Regions from separate parts of the Desulfosporomusa polytropa genome, predicted to be linked through region 3. Evidence: riboswitches for the same ligand, from Rfam matches in the RefSeq annotation. Region 3 holds a riboswitch; each other region holds the start of a gene.
The links. A riboswitch is a leader RNA that binds a small molecule or an ion and turns the genes downstream of it on or off. The one in region 3 is predicted to bind S-adenosylmethionine.
Positions count from the first base shown of each region.

Region 1: it holds a riboswitch for S-adenosylmethionine, as region 3 does, so the genes downstream of both, ACZ449_RS13175 (MetQ/NlpA family ABC transporter substrate-binding protein) here and metK (methionine adenosyltransferase) in region 3, are expected to answer to the same signal.
Region 2: it holds a riboswitch for S-adenosylmethionine, as region 3 does, so the genes downstream of both, metX (homoserine O-acetyltransferase MetX) here and metK (methionine adenosyltransferase) in region 3, are expected to answer to the same signal.
Region 4: it holds a riboswitch for S-adenosylmethionine, as region 3 does, so the genes downstream of both, ACZ449_RS22630 (methionine ABC transporter ATP-binding protein) here and metK (methionine adenosyltransferase) in region 3, are expected to answer to the same signal.

Region 1 covers NZ_AP042400.1:2,397,356-2,402,308, forward strand. Annotated here, with positions in the region: gene hisZ (ATP phosphoribosyltransferase regulatory subunit) at 1-1,099, opposite strand, end outside; gene ACZ449_RS13170 (YerC/YecD family TrpR-related protein) at 1,119-1,415, opposite strand; SAM riboswitch class I at 1,607-1,710, shown strand; gene ACZ449_RS13175 (MetQ/NlpA family ABC transporter substrate-binding protein) at 1,825-2,646, shown strand; gene ACZ449_RS13180 (TetR/AcrR family transcriptional regulator) at 2,726-3,316, opposite strand; gene ACZ449_RS13185 (DUF456 domain-containing protein) at 3,331-3,849, opposite strand; gene purD (phosphoribosylamine--glycine ligase) at 3,872-4,953, opposite strand, start outside.
Region 2 covers NZ_AP042400.1:5,506,842-5,511,794, forward strand. Annotated here, with positions in the region: gene ACZ449_RS27675 (acyl-CoA dehydratase activase) at 1-770, shown strand, start outside; gene ACZ449_RS27680 (double-cubane-cluster-containing anaerobic reductase) at 807-1,916, shown strand; SAM riboswitch class I at 2,000-2,110, shown strand; gene metX (homoserine O-acetyltransferase MetX) at 2,200-3,423, shown strand; gene ACZ449_RS27690 (hypothetical protein) at 3,558-3,725, shown strand; gene ACZ449_RS27695 (LysR family transcriptional regulator) at 3,848-4,750, shown strand; gene ACZ449_RS27700 (ABC transporter permease) at 4,759-4,953, shown strand, end outside.
Region 3 covers NZ_AP042400.1:1,596,670-1,601,622, forward strand. Annotated here, with positions in the region: gene gmk (guanylate kinase) at 7-645, shown strand; gene rpoZ (DNA-directed RNA polymerase subunit omega) at 670-876, shown strand; gene coaBC (bifunctional phosphopantothenoylcysteine decarboxylase/phosphopantothenate--cysteine ligase CoaBC) at 886-2,088, shown strand; SAM riboswitch class I at 2,142-2,250, shown strand; gene metK (methionine adenosyltransferase) at 2,317-3,507, shown strand; gene ACZ449_RS09290 (heavy-metal-associated domain-containing protein) at 3,580-3,807, shown strand; gene ACZ449_RS09295 (hypothetical protein) at 3,822-3,950, shown strand; gene priA (primosomal protein N') at 4,044-4,953, shown strand, end outside.
Region 4 covers NZ_AP042400.1:4,464,073-4,469,025, forward strand. Annotated here, with positions in the region: rRNA gene ACZ449_RS22620 (23S ribosomal RNA) at 1-1,366, shown strand, start outside; rRNA gene rrf (5S ribosomal RNA) at 1,588-1,704, shown strand; SAM riboswitch class I at 2,073-2,197, shown strand; gene ACZ449_RS22630 (methionine ABC transporter ATP-binding protein) at 2,280-3,335, shown strand; gene ACZ449_RS22635 (methionine ABC transporter permease) at 3,304-3,957, shown strand; gene ACZ449_RS22640 (pyridoxal phosphate-dependent aminotransferase) at 3,976-4,953, shown strand, end outside.

The DNA of each region.
Region 1 (4,953 bases), 800 kb from region 3:
CTGTTCGACGGCCTGCTTTGCGATACTGCTTGGCCGCTTCAATAGCCTCAGACAGTTTCCCCTCGGCCCAAGCAATGTATATATCTTTACCGCGAACACTAACGTCAATGCCTTGACGCTCTAGTGCCAGCAGCATTCGTTCGATTCCCAGGGCAAAACCTGTGGCTGGATTGGCAACACCGAAAGAAGCCAACATGGTATCATAACGACCACCGCCGCATAGGGGAAAGCCCAAACCTGGTGTATAGCCCTCAAAGACCATACCAGTATAATAATCAAAATCGCGAATGATGCCCAAGTCAAAGTTGACATACCGGTCAACGCCATAGCCTGCTAAAAGCTTATGAATGTCAGCCAGATTATCAAGTGCAGAGCGGCTTCGTTCGTTAGCAACAAGTCGGTAAGCAGTATTAAGCATATCCTCTCGCCCATGTAAGAGGGGAATTTGTTGCAATAGTTCCCTGGCTGCCTGACTAATACCGCTTTGGGCCAAAACCTCACCCAATCCCACCAAATCACGGGTAACCATAGCATATTTTACTTTTTGCTGCTCCTGCGGACTTAAGCCACTCTCGTCCATAAGGCCGTTAATGAAAGCAACTTGGCCTAAACCAATCTGAAAATTGGTTAAACCGGCCTCCAGCATGGCTTCAACCGCCAATGCGATAATCTCCGCATCAGCTGCTGGCCCCGGGGCTCCTAAAAGTTCAATCCCTGCCTGGTAAAATTCACACTGTCGTCCAGCTTGCGCTTGCTCATGCCGAAATACATTAGTAAGATAAAATAATCTGAGCGGCAGCGGCCTTTCTTTAAATCTTGTCGCAGCTACCCGCGCAATGGGTGTTGTCATATCAGGACGCAGCGCTAACGTACGATTATTCTTATCAAAAAATTTAAACACATGCTCCTGGATAGCGTTGCCTGTACCTAGTGTTATAGTTTCCATATATTCAAAAGTTGGCGTCACCACTTCATCATAACCCCAACAGGAAAACAGCTCAGCAAGAGCTCCTTCCACAATGCGTTTTTGTTTTGCTTCTCGCGGCAGCAGATCACGTGTTCCATAAGGAATTTGCGGCACAAAATTATTCCTGTTCATTGTGTACACTCCATTCTAATCAGCTGTTATCTACTTTATCCAACACCATTTTATAGCCATCGGCACCATAATACAGACAACGCTTAACTCTGCTGATTGTTGCTGTACTCGCACCGGTTGCAGCAACAATATCATCATAAATAACGCCTGCTTTTAACAGTCGCGCCACTTCCAGCCGCTGAGCCATAGCTTTAAGTTCCCCAATTGTGCATACGTCTTCAAAAAATTGATAACATTCCTCCTCACTGTTTAGCGATAAAATCCCTCTAAACAACTGATCGGTAAGCCTATCTTTTAATTTAGGATTTGCAGGCATAACTACTAGCCTCCCTATAAGTACTTGCTATTTTTATATTTATTCGCTATTTTCCCGGATTTTCCTTCTTTAATACTTTCCATCTTTATTTAATTAAAACGTCTTTTGTAAAATTCCCGTTTTTTTACACCACTTTTTCTGTTGACAGTCTTTCGTAGTCATGTTAATATAAAATTCATAAAATTAAATATTGTTCATCAAGAGCTGGCTGAGGGAATGGCCCAATGACGCCGCGGCAACCATCGTATTTGCGAACGGTGCCAATTCCACAGGATTACCTCCTGGCAGATGAAGAACTGGACAACAAGCCTCTTCGGACTGCCGAAGAGGCTTACTACTTTTCACGAAAGGAGGATCATCTAGTCATTATTATTAGAGATTAGAGATAAGTATTAGGAGGAATTATTCTATGAAAAAGTTTACCCTGTTAGTAATGATTGCATTATTAGCCTTTTCTACCTTTATCGCTGGTTGTGGCAGCAAGAGCACCCCTGCTCCGTCAGCCGCAGATAAGAAAACCATTAAAGTTGGCGCAACTGCCGTACCGCATGCTGAAATTCTCAATGTTGTCAAACCACTGCTTGAAAAAGAAGGCATCAACCTGGTTATTGTCGAGATGAGCGACTATGTCCGTCCCAACATGGCTGTGGCTGAAAAAGAACTAGACGCTAACTTCTTCCAGCACATCCCCTATCTGACCAAATTCAGCGCTGAACGCAAGCTTGATCTGACCTACACCGCTGCCGTACATATTGAACCGATGGGTATCTACTCCAAGAAAGTCAAGAACCTGAATGACCTGCAAACCGGTGCAGCAATCGGCATCCCCAATGATCCCACCAACGGCGGCCGTGCACTAGCCCTGCTAGCCAAAGCCGGCATTATTAAACTCAAAGATGGTGCAGGTGTTACTGCTACTATTAGCGATATCACCGATAATCCCAAAAATGTAAAAATCCGCGAGCTTGAAGCTGCGCAACTACCTCGTTCACTTGATGATCTTACTTTAGCCGTCATTAATACTAACTATGCACTAGAAGCTAAGCTTGTCCCCAGTAAAGATGCTCTGTTTATTGAACAAAAGGACTCTCCCTATGTTAATATCCTTACTGTCCGCAAAGGCGATGAAAACCGTCCTGAAATCCAAAAATTAACTAAAGCCTTAACATCTGAAGAAGTTAAGAAGTTTATTAATGAAAAATATCAAGGTGCCATTGTACCAGCATTTTAATTCTTTCAAAAGAGGCTATGTACGATCTAAGCAAGCAGGGCTGTGGATAACTTATTATAAGTTTTTCCACAGCCCTTTTTTAGCGCGCAACAACGCCATAAAGGAAGACATCAGCAATACCGTTAGCTGCCTTATCAAGGGAGTCACTGTTATCCTCAACAAAACCCTGGAATACTGTCATAACAATGACGCTGAATAAACCATGAGCAGCTTTATGTATATCACAATTACGGATACTTCCCTGCTCAATACCTTCTTGTAAGATAGTTTGTAATATCCCGATGGTATGAATAAATATTTCGCGATACTTTTCACGCTGGGCAGCAGTAAAACTTGACGGTTCTTCATGGCCTAAGCCTCGCATCTCGTGCATAAGCACTCGCCACAAGTCACCATTAGCAATATAAAATTCTAAAAATACCTTAATAGCCTTTGTTACTTTGTTTAACGGAGTCTCAGTAAGCGCTGCTATTTGTCCAAGTTCGATTTCAAAATTAGCACTGCGTTCCTTTATAAGGGTATAAAAGAGTTGTTCTTTATTGACAAAATACTTATATACTGTGCCCTTACCGGTGTCAGCCAGAGCAATAATTTCATCAACTGTGGCACGGTGATACCCTTTGCGGGAGAAAACAGTATAGGCAGCATCCAATATTTTCTGACGTTTCATCGTACTTCCTCCAATCACCCGGACCACGTTAACTGAGAGATAATAAACGCTACCATCCCTATGGCTATAGCTAGTTTAAAGATTAGCCCTAATGCCTGGCCAATAACAATACTTTTGGCTACTCTGGCTGCTTTTTCTCTGTTTCCGGTAGCCACATACTCTGCTACATAGCCGGCGGCAAAAGATCCGCCGAGCGCCCCAGCAATGGAACCCAGTCCAGGCATGAACCCTGTACCGATTATTCCGCCAGCGATACCGCCAATAAAAGCTGCTAGAATGGCCGTGCGTGAGGCGTTTTCCTTTGTAGCTCCCAATGACCCAGCCACAAATTCGGCCAGTTCCCCGCTTAACAAAGCGCCAAAAAGCATAAGCAGCACCGTACTGCTTATATGAGAGAAGTTTTCCAAATAGCCATAGCCCAAAGCAGTAAAAAATATCAACCAATTGCCAGGTAAACCAATAGCTGTCAGACCAATACCAACAATGGTAACCACAATGACTAGTAGATTACTGGCTGTTAAACCTGCATCCAAAGTGCACACCTCTTCAACGTGCTCACCTGTCGCTGCGATTAAACGCCCGATGAGCAATATCTTTACGGTACTGCATACCATCGAAGTGTATCGCTGGCACAGCTTGATAAACCTTATCTACGGCTTCCCGAAGATTATTGGCTACTGCCGTGACACCTAGCACCCGACCACCCTGGGTGACAACCTGGCCGTTCTTCGATCCTGTACCGGCATGAAATACCATAGCCCCTTGCGACTCAGCTTGATCAAGGCCGGTAATAGTATCCCCTTTGTTGTAACTCCCGGGATAACCGCCAGCGGCCAGCACAACACAAACAGCAGCCTTATCATCCCATTCGATGGTTATATCAGCCAGTCGTCCGTCAGCACAGGCTTCCATAATATCCACCAAATCGCTGACTAAAAGTGGTAATACGACCTGGGTTTCGGGATCACCAAAGCGGGCATTAAATTCAATAACCTTTGGCCCCTGAGCCGTAATCATCAACCCGGCATATAAACATCCTTTATAAATGATGCCTTCTTGCCGCATAGCATCAACAACCGGCTGCAAGACTTCACGCCGTACTTGTTCCCACACAGCCGGAGTAACAACCGGAGCCGGGGCATATGTCCCCATCCCACCAGTGTTGGGTCCCTGGTCATTGTCAAATATCCGTTTATGATCCTGGGCCGCAACCATGGGTACCACAGTAATGCCATCAGTAAAGGCCAGCAAGGAAGCTTCTTCCCCCTCCAGATATTCCTCAATAACCACCAGATTGCCAGCACTACCAAAAGCCTTATCCCGCATCATCATCGTAACGGCATCAACAGCCTCAGCTACCGTCATAGCCACAACGACACCTTTACCGGCGGCCAGTCCATCAGCTTTTACCACAATCGGTGCGCCTTGTTCTTTTATGTAGGCCAGTGCACTGTCAAGTTCCGTAAAGGCAGCCGATGCCGCTGTCGGAATATGATACTTATGCATAATCTCTTTGGCAAAAGCCTTAGAACCCTCTAGCTGCGCGGCCTTTTGGGAAGGACCGAAAACTTTTAGATTAAGCGCCGCAAAATGATCGGCAAGACCATTGGTCAACGGCAGCTCAGGTCCAACAACAG
Region 2 (4,953 bases), 1.7 Mb from region 3:
AACAAATAGTAGTTGCCGGTATTGATGCAGGCTCTTCGGCAATCAAGTTGAGCTTATATGATGGAACGAAGATGGAAAATGTAAGCTGTCCTTCTGGCTGGAACCCCAAGGAACAAGCTGCCAGCCTGCTTGCTGCAGCACTTGCCAAGCAAGCAGTTAGCACGCCAGCCTACCTAGTGGGAACAGGTTATGGGCGCTCTAACTTGCCGTTTGTAACCAAGGCTATGACCGAAATAACCTGTCATGCCCGTGGCGCAGCATACCTTCTGCCTGAGGCTAAAACGGTAATTGATATTGGTGGGCAGGATGCCAAGGCGATTCGGATAGCTGGAAATGGTAAGGTTCAGGATTTTGTTATGAATGACAAATGTGCTGCCGGGACAGGGCGGTTTCTTCAGGTTATGGCTAACGCATTAGGGCTTGATGTGGCCGAAATTGGTTATATTGAGGCTGGTGCTGGCAGTCAGGAATGTACAATCAATTCGATGTGTACTGTATTTGCGGAGTCTGAGGTTATTGGGCTGGTTAACCGCGGTGTCGCTCGTGAGGATATCATTGCCGCGTTGTATACCTCAATCGCTAACCGGGTAGCAGCCATGGCGGCAGCAGTTCAGCCTGTGCCACCGGTTGCCTTTACTGGCGGTGTAGCCCAGAATCAGGCCCTTAGGCGTAAACTTGCAGCCAGGCTGGGGCTGGAAATCAGTACTCATGATCAGGCAATATTTGCTGGGTCTATCGGCGCGGCCCTGTATGCGTGGGATGCGCTGTAAATATGTTAAAATCAATAGATAATGGGGGAAAGTAATATGGCAGATGCATTTGCGATGCTTAAAAGCATTAAAGAAACAGGTAAAAAGGTAGTAGGGTTTTATTGTGTCTATGCGCCGCAAGAGCTTGTACTGGCGGCTGGTGCGCTGGGTTTTGGTTTGTGTGCCACTAAAGAGGAAGCCATTCCTGATGGGGAAAAGACATTGCCGCGTAACTTCTGTCCGCTCATCAAATCTTCGTATGGTTTTGCCGTAACAGATAAGTGTCCGTACTTTCTCTATTCGGACATTATTATTGGTGAAACAACCTGTGATGGCAAAAAGAAGATGTTTGAGCTCATGAATACCTTTAAACCAGTGCATGTTATGAAACTGCCACAGACCTATCTTGATGATAGTGATAAGGCATACTGGCTAAATGAAGTAAGAATATTGAAGGAACTACTGGAAAAAGAACTAGGAACCAAGATTACCGATGAAAAGCTCAAAGAAGCCATAAAGGTGCTGAATCAAGAGCGACTCCTGATGCAGGAATTGGCCGAATGTATGAAAAATGACCCAGTACCGATGACCGGGCAAGACTTTTTAAAACTGATGTGGGGCCGGAATTTTGTTACCGACCGGCCGGAATTTGCTCAACAAATAAAAGAGATGATCAGTGATATGCAAGAAAATATTGCCAAAGGCGAAGCCGCTATGCCTAAAGGGGCTAAACGGATTTTGGTTACCGGCGTGCCAACAGGTATCGGCTCAGAAAAGGTTATTAAGATTATCGAGGATTGTGGTGCAGCAGTCGTCTACATTGAGAACTGCTCAGGTATGAAGCAGTTTGTTACACTTGTCGATGAAACCAAGTCACCGCTCGAGGCTATTGCCGAGAAATATCTAGCAACCCCTTGTTCTTGTATGAGCCCGAACCCCATTCGCCTTGAGAATCTTGCCAAACTGATACCGGACTATCGAATTGATGGTGTGGTTGATATCACCTGGCAGGGTTGTCATACTTATAACGTAGAAAGTCGGGTAGTTAAAGAGTTTTTAAAGAAAAATGGCGACACTCCATTCCTACAGGTTGAGACCGACTACTCGCAGGGTGATGTGGAGCAGATTAAAACAAGAGTGCAAGCTTTTCTAGAAATGATGGGTTGAGTTGTAAACTGAGCGTAAGATTGACTTGACAAATGTATCCTGGTTGAGTATCATGTATATATTACTAATAACTTAATATCTAACTCTTATCCAGAGAGGTCGAGGGACTGGCCCGATGACACCCAGCAACCGGCATATTTGTGCAGTGGTGCTAATTCCAGCAGGAATCAGAGATTATTCCTGGGAGATGAGAGGGGATTAGATGTATAGCAAATGCCCCCTCTTTTATTTGAGGGGGCATTTATATTGGGGTATTTAGAAAATTGTGAGGGGAGGCTATATCATGGTTATTACCTTTTTTCCTGGTTTTAAATGGCGGCCGCAGCTCAAACTGGTACAGATAGCTAGTCCGGAAAATCCGCTTATAGTAACAAGTGGTTCGTGTTTAAATGATGTTACTGTGGCGTATGAAACCTATGGCAAGCTAGCAGAGGCCTGTGATAATGCGATTCTGGTCGCCCACGCATTGACTGGTGATACCCATGCGGCAGCCCATGAGCAATATGATGAACCGGGGTGGTGGGAAGCATTAATTGGCCCAGGTCGGCCGTTGGATACGGATAGGTTTTTTGTTATTTGTGCCAACGTGCTGGGCGGTTGCCAGGGAACAACTGGCCCGGCTTCACTTGATCCAGCGACCAGTAAGCCATATGGAATTAATTTTCCGGAGATTACCATAAACGACATAGTACGGGTACAGAAACGGCTAGTAGATATACTTGGCATCCGACAGCTGGCGATGGTAGTCGGCGGTTCTATGGGTGGGATGCAGGCGCTGGAATGGGCGGTATGCTATCCAGGTTTTATTAAGGCTGCTGTTGTAATTGCTGCTCCAGGCTATTCAGCACCGCAAGCCATTGCGTATAACCGCGTAGGCCGTCAGGCTATCATGCTTGATCCCGAATGGAAAAATGGGAACTACTATGGCGGGGCCGGTCCGGAAAAGGGCTTGGCGGCTGCACGGGCACTGGGGATGATTACATATCAAAGTGAAATATCTATGGCGTATAAATTTGGCCGTCGTACACGCAAGGGGCAGTTTGAGGTGGAAAATTACTTAGACTATCAGGGGGCACGCATTGTCAAAAGGTTTGATGCAAACTCCTATCTTTATCTGCTGCGGGCGCTCGATCTTTTCGATGTAAGTGCTGGTTATGCGTCCTATGAAGCGGCTTTATCCCGTATTGATGCTCAGGTGCTGGTAGTGGGCGTAAGTTCAGATATTTTATATCCGCCGCACCAGCAGCAAGAATTGGTCGAAGCTATGCGCCGCGCAGGTGTGCGAACCGATTATACTGTTATTGACAGCCCACACGGGCATGATGGTTTTTTGATTGATTTTCATTTACTGCGCCCGATATTAGTTAAGTTTATTAATAAAGTATTGCCAGTTCCAAGTGTTTTGCCGCTTAGGCAGTGGATTAGGTTTCGAGCCTCTAGTCTGGCCTATTTAGGTGCTAGGTTAGTACCGGAGATTCAGTATAAGTCCGCCGTAATAGATAACTAAAGGACTTGGTACAAGCCAAGTCTTATCTTATATAGCCATAAGTAATCATGTGCATGCCTTATGTGTATTATACTCCCATTCCATACTTGCATATAATGAAGGAGGAGTGGTAGCTTGTGGAAGGGGGAGAGGTCATGTGGAATTTATTTGCGAAATTATTTAATTGCAAACAATTTGACAGTAATATAGATACTGTCAAAGCTGATATAACTGCTGATAGCCAGGATGAAAAGGTACTGATTCCAGTTGCCTTGGATATAACACGGACACAGGAGTTCTGGGATAAAGCTGTGCTGTCATGAGCTCTGTGAGAGCAATATTGCAAATTATTCTTGACAGAATCATAGTGAGCCAGCCATAGTATAAGGTATATAGTCCTAAAAGGACTATATACCTTATACTGATATTAGGGAGCTCATCTGTTATGGATATTCTCCATTTAACTTATTTTATTGAAGTAGCTAGGCAACTGAGTTTTACCAAGGCAGCTCAATTGCTTCACGTTTCTCAGCCCTCCATTAGCAAGATGGTCCGCAAATTAGAGGATGAGCTTGGGGTTATCCTTATTGACCGGTCAGCACGTCAGATTAAGCTGACAGATGCCGGGCAGGCTCTCTATGGACGTAGTATTAAGATTGTTGATTCACTCAAGGATATAGCTAAAGACTTGGAGGATTTAACGAGTGGCAGTAAAGGAAACATCCGTATTGGTATTCCGCCAATGGTTCAGACTAGTTTTTTTGCCATAGCTATTGGGGAGTTTAAGAAGAAGTATCCTAACATTATTATTGAATTGATTGAAGTTGGTTCTAAGGCCGTTGAAGGAATGTTAGAGGATGGAAGCATTGACATAGGTGTTGTTGTATTGCCTATAAAAAGCAAAGCCAAGTTTTCCATGTTTGCTTTTATAAAAAATCCAATTTGGCTTATTGTTTACCCGGAACATAGGTTGGCAGGGCGGGAGTTTATAAATATTACAGATTTGAAGGACGAGCCAATCGTCATGTTCCGCAAGGACTTTGCGCTGCATGATCATATTGTGGAGAAATGCCGCGAGTATGGCTTTGAGCCAAAGGTGCTCTGTGAAAGCTCACAGTGGGACTTCATGGTGGAAATTGTGGCAGCTAAACTGGGAATTGCTTTGCTGCCAAAACTAGTATGCGATAAACTAGCTATTGATGTTATTAAGGCTTTGCCCATTGCGGAGGAAATTAGCCCTTGGCATTTGGCGGTCATGTGGAAGCAGGATACATACCTATCTTTTGCTGCCCGTGAGTGGTTACAATATGTTGCCTGTTTATTTGGTGTTACGATTGACTTGGATTAAGATAAACCATGAAAGGGTTGGAGAAGTTGCGATTTGAGGACATATATACGGTATTTTGGCGAGACTGGGTGGTATTAAATCGGCGGTTGGTCAAATTTGTTTTATCCCGGATGATTAGTCCGGTGTTATATTTGGTGGCATTTGGCTGGGGGTTGGGAAGGAACCTGCCAATGAACGGTGGCAGTTATTTGGATTTTATTTTA
Region 3 (4,953 bases):
CAGCCTATGCCTCAACAAGGAATATTAATAGTTGTTTCCGGCCCTTCTGGCACTGGTAAAGGCACAGTTTGTCGCGAACTGCTGCGTAGCAATTCTCATTTGAAATATTCTATATCAGCTACAACCCGGTCGCCCCGAGCAGGAGAAGTGGATGGAATAAATTATCTATTTGTTGCCAAAGATCAGTTTAAAAATATGATTGACAATGATGACCTCTTGGAATGGGCCGAAGTCTACGGTAATTTTTATGGGACACCACGTCACTATGTTCTTGAGCAGTTACATAAGGGATATGATGTTGTATTAGAAATAGATACACAAGGTGCCATGAAAGTAAAAGAAAAATTTCCGGAAGGTGTATATATATATATTATTCCACCTTCACTGGATGAACTTGCTAACAGGATTTACAAACGTGGTACTGATAGCATTGATGTCATCAAAAAACGCCTACAATGTGCTAGTGGTGAGCTCTCTTTGGCACAGAACTATCACTATATTGTAATGAATGATCAAGTAGCGGCAGCTGTCCAAAAAGTGGAGATCATTATTGCCGCTGAAAAACTAAGGGCAGAACGCAACACCGCATTAATTGATAATCTCTATAGTGCTGGTTGTGTTGGCAATGAGGTCTCAACACTATAATAATAATAAGTTAGGGGAAACGCTATGATAAATCCGTCGCTAGATTCTTTGGTAAAAAAGGTTGACAGTAAATACACATTGGTAGTATTAGCCGCTAAACGGGCGCGTGAAATTATGGATGGACAGCAGCCGCTTATTGAATGCAAATCCAACAAACCAGTGACAATTGCGCTAGAAGAAGTTGCTCGAGGGAAAATCACCTATGAACGCACTAAAACTGGTATTAAATAGGAGTCAATGATGTCTTTAGGTCAAAACATTGTTATGGGAGTTAGTGGTGGAATCGCAGCCTACAAGGCAGTTGAGGTTGTCAGCCGTTTGAAAAGAGCGGGTTGTAACGTCAACGTTATCATGACCAAAGCGGCCACAGAGTTTGTCACACCGTTAACTTTTCGTGAACTTAGCGGTAATCCGGTAGTAACTGATATGTGGGAAGAGCCCAAAACTTGGAACGTGCAGCACATTGCCTTAGCTAACTGGGCGGATGTGTTTCTTGTTGTACCTGCTACCGCCAATATTATTGGGAAAATAGCCAATGGTATTGCTGATGATATGCTTACCACTACCATTATGGCTACAAAAGCCCCAATAATAGTAGCACCGGCTATGAATACCAATATGTATCTCAACCCGGTTACTCAGCAGAACTTAACCAAATTGGCAGGGTTAGGTTATCATATTATAGAACCTGCTGTCGGCTTATTGGCATGTGGTGTTGAGGGACCAGGCCGTTTACCAGAACCGTTAGTAATCGTCGATAAAGTTATTGCTTTGTTGCAAAACTGCCGAGATTTGCAAGGCAAACGTATATTGATTACAGCGGCCGGTACGCGTGAGGCCATTGACCCTGTCAGATATATTGGTAACCGTTCGAGCGGTAAGATGGGATACGCTCTTGCCGGGGTAGCAGCTAGACGGGGCGCTGAAGTCATACTTGTTTCTGGTCCATCAAGCCTACCAACTCCACTGGGGGTAACTATTAAACGAGTAGAAACAGCGGCTCAAATGCAGGCTGCTGTTCTTGACGAATTTGATACTGTCGATATTGTAATCAAAGCTGCAGCTGTTGCAGATTACCGACCTGAAATGGTAGCTGAACAAAAAATCAAGAAGACAGGGGATACCTTAACCATTAATCTCGTTAGAAATCCAGATATTTTATTTGAGTTGGGGCAAAAGAAAAAACAGCAATTATTAATTGGCTTTGCTGCTGAAACCGAAGACCTTATGACTCACGCCCAGGAGAAATTAACCAAGAAAAATCTTGACATGATTGTTGCTAATGATGTGACCCTCCCTGGAGCTGGTTTCAATATTGATACCAACATTGTAAAAATTATACATAAAAACGGTGATATAGAAGAACTACCGCAGCTTAGCAAACAGCAAATAGCAGAAATTCTTATAGACAAAATTGACAAAATGCTGACAAAATCTACTTGATTTTTTTTTATATTTAGTTTAAAATTTCTTTGATGTGACAATTGCATATACTATACTCATCAAGAGTTGGTGGAGGGACTGGCCCGATGAAACCGCGGCAACCATTTAGCATATTTATGCTAAAAACGGTGCCAATTCCGGCGGTAAACCGCGAGATGGGAGTGAAAAATCACACCTCCCTTTGTGGGAGTTTCTTTTTTTAGTAACTAGTTAGGAGGGATTATATTTATGGCAACAAAACGTGTGCTGTTTACATCAGAGTCTGTAACTGAAGGCCATCCGGATAAGATTGCTGACCAAATTTCCGACAGTGTGCTTGACGCTATTATAGCTCAAGATCCTGAGGCCCGAGTAGCCTGTGAAACATTAGTTACTACTGGTATTGTACATGTAGTAGGTGAGATCAGCACTAAGTGCTATGTTGACATTCCCAAAATTGTGCGTGAAACTATTAAAAGTATTGGTTACACGCGTGCCAAGTATGGTTTTGATGGCGAAACCTGCGGTGTCTTACTATCTATTGACGAACAATCGGTTGATATTGCTTTGGGTGTAGACAAGGCGCTTGAAGCCAAGCAGGGTGACATGGATGCCATTGATGCTATTGGCGCCGGTGACCAAGGCATGATGTTCGGTTACGCTACTAACGAAACCCCGGAATTTATGCCGTTGCCAATCGCCTTAGCACATAAAATGGCACGTCGATTGTCCGAAGTTCGTAAAAATGGCGATCTGAGTTATCTGCGCCCAGATGGTAAAACTCAGGTCACTGTTGAATATGAAGATGGCAAACCGGTACGGGTTGATACCATCGTAATTTCAACTCAGCATAGTCCTGACGTTGATCGGGAAACTATTGAAAAAGACCTTATAGCTAACGTAATAAATCCCATAGTTCCCCAAGAGCTATTAGATGCCAAAACCAAATACTATATTAACCCAACCGGTCGATTTGTCGTGGGTGGCCCGCAAGGCGATTCAGGCTTAACCGGACGTAAAATAATAGTTGATACCTATGGCGGTATGGCTCGGCATGGCGGCGGTGCTTTTTCCGGTAAAGATCCCACAAAAGTTGACCGGTCTGGTGCTTATGCGGCCCGCTATGTTGCTAAAAATGTAGTTGCTGCAGGACTAGCCGACAAATGCGAAATTCAATTGGCCTATGCCATTGGCATCGCTCGTCCAGTATCTGTTATGGTGGAAACTTTTGGGACTGGTAAAATTCCAGAAGATAAAATTGTTGCACTTATCAACAAGCATTTTGACTTACGACCTGCGGGTATAATTAAGTCGCTTGATCTTAGACGTCCTCTTTATCGTCAGACTGCTGCCTATGGCCACTTTGGTCGTACTGATGTAGATTTGCCTTGGGAACACATTGATAAAGCCGAACTTCTTCGCAAAGAGGCCAATATCTAAACTTATTAATTAATGGTCAATGGTAATACTAATATTGCTGGACATTCAATTCAGTTTAAAGGAGGTATTTCATTGGCTGCTCAAAAAAATATTACAGAATCTGTTTACCACGTTGGCGGTCTTAAAGGTGACCACTGCCGGGATCGTATTGAACATACGTTATCCCACCTTTATGGTGTTTCCTCAGTTAAGGTGGACATGGCTTCCCAGCAAGTTGTGGTTAGCCACGATGAAACTGTAAATTCTAGCGGATATATTGAAGAGACATTACAATCACTTGGCTATTCAGTTCAAGAATAGGAGTAAGTAACCAAATGAAACTTCATTTTTCTCCGCTAAGAAGACGCCGGATTAAACGTTTTTTTAAACGTTTGCCGATGGACACCGGGCTTGATTGGGAAATGGCCGCTCATTACCAGGAAAAACCGGTAGCAGGTATTTGATAGTTAAAAGCGAATATATACTTTTAGTTAAAAAGGGGACTGAACAAGTCCTCTTCTCTTTATCTAAATAAGAAATGAACTTTAGGTGAAAAAATGTCAAATACCGCTCAAATAATTGTAAATATTCCCACCCGCAGCATTAATAAACCCTTTTCTTATCTTATTCCCGCCCATTTATCATTTGTGGCTATAGGCTGGCGTGTGCTTGTGCCATTTGGTAATAGGAAGATAGAGGGCTTTATTGTCGGCTTAGAGGAGGAAAATATCCCAGACTTAAAGTCCATTCTTGATGTTCTAGATGATTATCCATGGTTTGATAATAATATGTTAGAAACTGCCAAATGGCTAAGTAACTATTACCTATGCTCTTTAGCTGAAGCAATGCGGCTGTTTATTCCTGGTCAATCAGGCATTAAAACTCAAAAAGCTTATCAGGCACCGCTTGTGCTTGATGGGGAGTATCCCGCAGCTTTACTATGCAATAAACCAAAAGAATACCACTTGATGCTCACTTATATCTATGAACATGGTCCGGTCACGCTGAACGACCTTACTAGACGATTCACCTGTATAGATGATATGATAAAATTCTTTTTACAGCATAAGCTAATTGTAGCTGCTGATACTGTCAGCAAGCGTGGTAGGGCCACTTCAACAATGATTATTAAGTTGGCCGTAAGCAGGGAGCTTGCTGCTCAAATGGAAGAAACGCTGCCCAAAAGCAAAACTGCCCAACACCGCTTACTCAAGGCGTTATTAGCTACGCAAGAACTTACTTCAGTTCAGTTACGCAGTCTTTCTATTACCCAGGCCACTGTGAAAAAACTTGCTGAGCAAGGTCTTGTTACTACCCGCAATGTGCCCATATTTCGTAATAGCTATGCTGGAAGTCACCAAACAGCTAAGGAATTGAAATTAACCCAAGAGCAGTTACTGGCTTTACAGCAAATTATTCCAGCTATAAATGCCGGTGTTTATACATCTTTTTTGATTCACGGTGTTA
Region 4 (4,953 bases), 2.8 Mb from region 3:
TGTTAGTGATAACGGTGAATTGATTGATCCCACACTGTCAAGAAAAGCTTCTAGTGAGATAATAGGTGCCCGTACCGTAAACCGACACAGGTAGGCGGGGAGAGAATCCTAAGGTGCGCGGGAGAACCCTCGTTAAGGAACTCGGCAAAATGTCCCCGTAACTTCGGGAAAAGGGGAGCTTATATATCGTGTAAACTTGAAACGGTTGAAGCGAAAATGAGTTGCAAAAAAGAGGCCCAAGCGACTGTTTACCACAAACACAGGTGCCTGCTAAAGCGAAAGCTGACGTATAGGTGCTGACACCTGCCCGGTGCCGGAAGGTTAAGAGGAGCGGTTAGAGCAATCGAAGCTGTGAATTGAAGCCCCGGTAAACGGCGGCCGTAACTATAACGGTCCTAAGGTAGCGAAATTCCTTGTCGGGTAAGTTCCGACCCGCACGAAAGGTGTAACGACTTGGGCACTGTCTCAACGAGGGACCCGGTGAAATTGAAATACCTGTGAAGATGCAGGTTACCCGCGACTGGACAGAAAGACCCCATGGAGCTTTACTGCAACCTGACATTGAGTTTTGGTAAATGATGTACAGGATAGGTGGGAGACTGAGAGAATAGGACGCAAGTCTTGTTGGAGTCAATGTTGGGATACCACCCTTTATTTACTGGAATTCTAACTCAAGAAGTAACGAAACTGAGGACAGTGTCAGGCGGGCAGTTTGACTGGGGCGGTCGCCTCCGAAAGAGTAACGGAGGCGCCCAAAGGTTCCCTCAGCGCGGATGGAAATCGCGCGAAGAGTGTAAAGGCAGAAGGGAGCTTGACTGCAAGACAGACAAGTCGAGCAGGGACGAAAGTCGGGCTTAGTGATCCGGTGGTACCGAGTGGAAGGGCCATCGCTCAACGGATAAAAGCTACCCTGGGGATAACAGGCTAATCTCTCCCAAGAGTCCATATCGACGGGGAGGTTTGGCACCTCGATGTCGGCTCATCACATCCTGGGGCTGAAGTAGGTCCCAAGGGTTGGGCTGTTCGCCCATTAAAGTGGTACGTGAGCTGGGTTCAGAACGTCGTGAGACAGTTCGGTCCCTATCCATCGCGGGCGTAAGAGACTTGAAGGGAACTGCTCCTAGTACGAGAGGACCGGAGTGGACGAACCAATGGTGTACCAGTTATTCCGCCAGGAGTAGAGCTGGGTAGCTACGTTCGGAAAGGATAAACGCTGAAAGCATCTAAGCGTGAAACCAGCCTTAAGATGAGGTCTGTCATTCGAAAGAAGTAAGGCCCCTTGCAGATTACAAGGTAGATAGGCCAGATGTGGAAGTGGAGTAATCCATGCAGCTGACTGGTACTAATAGGCCGAGGACTTGACTTAAAACCTCGTTTGCATGAAGTGCAAACATCAATGAATCCTAATACGCAGTCTTTCTTCTGTGAAGTTTTCAGGGAATACAATGTATTGCCTTAGACTGTTCAGAACGTGACATATGCTAGGCGGAGTGAGGACGTACCCGGAGTCGTACTGGAAAGTACGTCGGAGGGAACGCCCGGAGCGACAACGACGCAGATGGTGCGTTATCAACAGCCGTAACTATATCCAGTGACGATAGCTGTGGGGCTCCACCTGTTCCCATACCGAACACAGTAGTTAAGCCCACAAACGCCGAAGGTACTTGGTTGGAAACGGCCTGGGAGATTAGGAAGTTGCTGGTTAATTTTAAAACACCTACTATATATGTAGGTGTTTTTTTATTGCCTTAAAGTTTAGAACGTTCAGAGTGCCCCAGGTGCTAGGCGGAGCGAGGACGTCGCCGTAGTCGTACTGGAAGTACGTCGGAGGGGACGCCCGCAGTGACAACGAAGCAGATGGGGTGCTATGGACGTTCGTAGTAGCCGAAGGTACTTGGTTGGATTGGCCTGGGAGATTAGGAAGTTGCTGGTTGATTGAAACACCTACTATTTGGTAGGTGTTTTTTGTTGTCGCAAAGTTTAGATTGTTGCAAGCATAACAACTTTACAATTTTTCCTTGACAGCATTTAGACCTTGTGCTAATATAACTCCAAGAACTGAATACAGTGATTTTTCATCAAGAGTTGGCTGAGGGACTGGCCCTATGAAGCCGCGGCAACCATCGCATATACGCATTTGTATAGGCGAAACGGTGCCAATTCCTGCAGAAGCCCGTAAGGGCCTGGCAGATGAAGAATAGCATAGTTAGTTAATTATGTCTCTTCTTCTGTGAAGAGGCTTTTTTATTTTCAGGAAGTAAAGGAGGAACCATATAAATATGATTATGTTAACTGAATTACAGAAGGTATATCAGGGAGAATCAGGCCCTGTAAATGCACTTGATAATGTGTCTCTTGAAATAGAGCAGGGTGAAATTTTTGGTATTATTGGTAAAAGCGGTGCCGGGAAAAGCACGCTGATTCGTTGTATTAATCTGCTGGAACGCCCTACTGCTGGCCGGGTATTGGTTGATGGTCAAGATATGATCACCTTATCTGAGGGCGAGTTACGAGAAGCTCGTAAACGTATGGGGATGATTTTTCAGCACTTTAATCTACTTTCGGCACGCACTGTACTTGAAAATGTAGCTTTTCCATTGGAATTAGCTGGTATCAACCGGGCTGAACGAGAAAAAAAAGTAGAACCTTTATTAGAATTAGTTGGCCTGACAGACAAGCGAGATGTTTATCCAGCCCAACTTAGTGGTGGGCAGAAGCAGCGGGTAGGTATTGCCAGGGCATTAGCTAGTGAGCCTAAGGTGCTCTTATGTGATGAGGCAACCTCGGCGCTTGATCCGCAGACTACAGAATCCATTTTGGCGCTGTTGAAAGATATAAATAAAAAACTAGGTCTGACTATTGTTCTAATAACTCATGAGATGCATGTTATTAAAGCGATTTGTGACAAAGTTGCCGTTATTGAAGGGGGACAGTTGGTTGAAATCGGTAAAGTATTTGATGTGTTTACTAATCCACAATCAGCAACCGCGCAGGATTTTATTAAAGCAGTAGTAAATAACAAAGTCCCAGATACATTAGCAAAGCTGTTGTCAGAAGCGCCAATAGTTGGTGGAAATCTTGTTATGAGGTTATCTTTTTTCGGGGAAGCGACCAATGAACCATTTATAGCTGGACTTATTCGCCGGTTTGCTGTAGATGTAAATATTATATCAGGCAATATTGATCATTTGCAGGATATTCCTTATGGTACGCTCTTGATTGAGCTATCAGGGAAGGACGAAGATATCCAAAATGCACTACGTTATATGCAGGATCTAGATTTGAGAACAGAGGTGATTGGTTATGTCGCAAGACATGCTCATGTTGCTGGTTGAGGGACTAGGAGAAACATTTTACATGGTGGCTGTTTCCTCGCTGGTATCAGCGCTTTTTGGAATTCCCTTAGGGGTTGTCCTGGTGGTAACAGGCAAAGGTCATATTAAGGAAAATCTTATATTTAATCAGACATTGGGAGCCATAGTGAATGCTGCCAGATCAACGCCTTTTATTATTCTGATGGTAGCTATTATTCCTTTTACCCGGATTATTGTGGGTACATCTATCGGCACAAATGCTGCCATTGTGCCACTTAGTATTGCGGCTATTCCATTTCTCGCCCGGGTTGTTGAGTCAGCAATTAAAGAAGTGGATGCAGGCTTAATTGAGGCTGCACAGTCGATGGGAGCATCAACTGGCCAGATTATTTTGAAGGTGCTTATTCCAGAATCTATGCCGTCTATAGTGCTAGGATTTACGCTGACGGTGATTAGTCTAATTGGTTATTCTGCCATGGCAGGTGCTATCGGTGGCGGTGGATTGGGTGATTTGGCTATCCGCTATGGCTACCAGCGCTTTCGTGCTGATGTTATGTTGGCTACAGTAGTAATTCTTATTGCCATGGTTCAAATCGTGCAGTCAAGCGGTGATTACTTTGCTCACAGACTTAACAAACGGTAATTAGGAGGTAGCGTATTAATGAATAAAATTACCCAGGATAGTGAAGAAGGTTATGCGTCAGCTAAAGCCAGACAATTTACGGAATCGGTTATTCGGGAGATGAGTCGGATTGCAGCCACTCATAATGCGATAAATTTGGCGCAGGGATATCCGGATTTTCCAGCGCCGGAAGCTATCAAGCAGGCTGCTGTCAGAGCAGTCATGGAGGATCACAATCAATATGCGATAACCTGGGGTACGAAAGGCTTGCGTGATGCCATTGCTACCAAGGTAAAGCGCGACTATGGAGTAGTCATTGATCCCGAGCGTCAACTCACAGTTTGTTGTGGCGCGACAGAAGGCATGATTGCTACATTGCTGGCAACTATTAATCCGGGCGATGAGGTTATCATATTTGAACCCTTTTACGAGAATTATGGGGCAGATGTTATTCTCTGCGGTGCAGTTCCTAAGTATGTTAGCTTACAGCCGCCGACGTTCAATTTTAGTCGTGAGGAATTAATCGCTGCATTTTCGGATAAAACCAGGGCGATCATTATTAATACACCCAATAATCCAACAGGCAAGGTCTTTAATCGTGAGGAACTGGAATTAATCGCCGAGTTGTGCATTAAACATGATGTACTGGCAATTAATGATGAAATTTATGAGCATATTCTTTATGACAATACTAAGCATATTCCCTTATGGACGCTGCCCGGGATGGCTGAGCGGACAATCGCGGTAAATAGCGTCTCTAAAACCTTTAGTGTTACTGGCTGGCGGATTGGGTATGTGCAGGCCGCGCCTGAGATTACTGCTTCTATTCGCAAGGTACATGATTTTCTTACTGTTGGGGCAGCAGCACCGCTGCAAGTAGCCGCTGCTGAAGCGTTTAACTTCGGGTCTGAATATTATGAGGAATTAGCTGGCTTTTATAGCGAGCGCCGCGACTATCTGCTTACTGCGCTGGAAAAGGCTGGTTTTACTTGCATGAGACCACAAGGCGCGTATTAT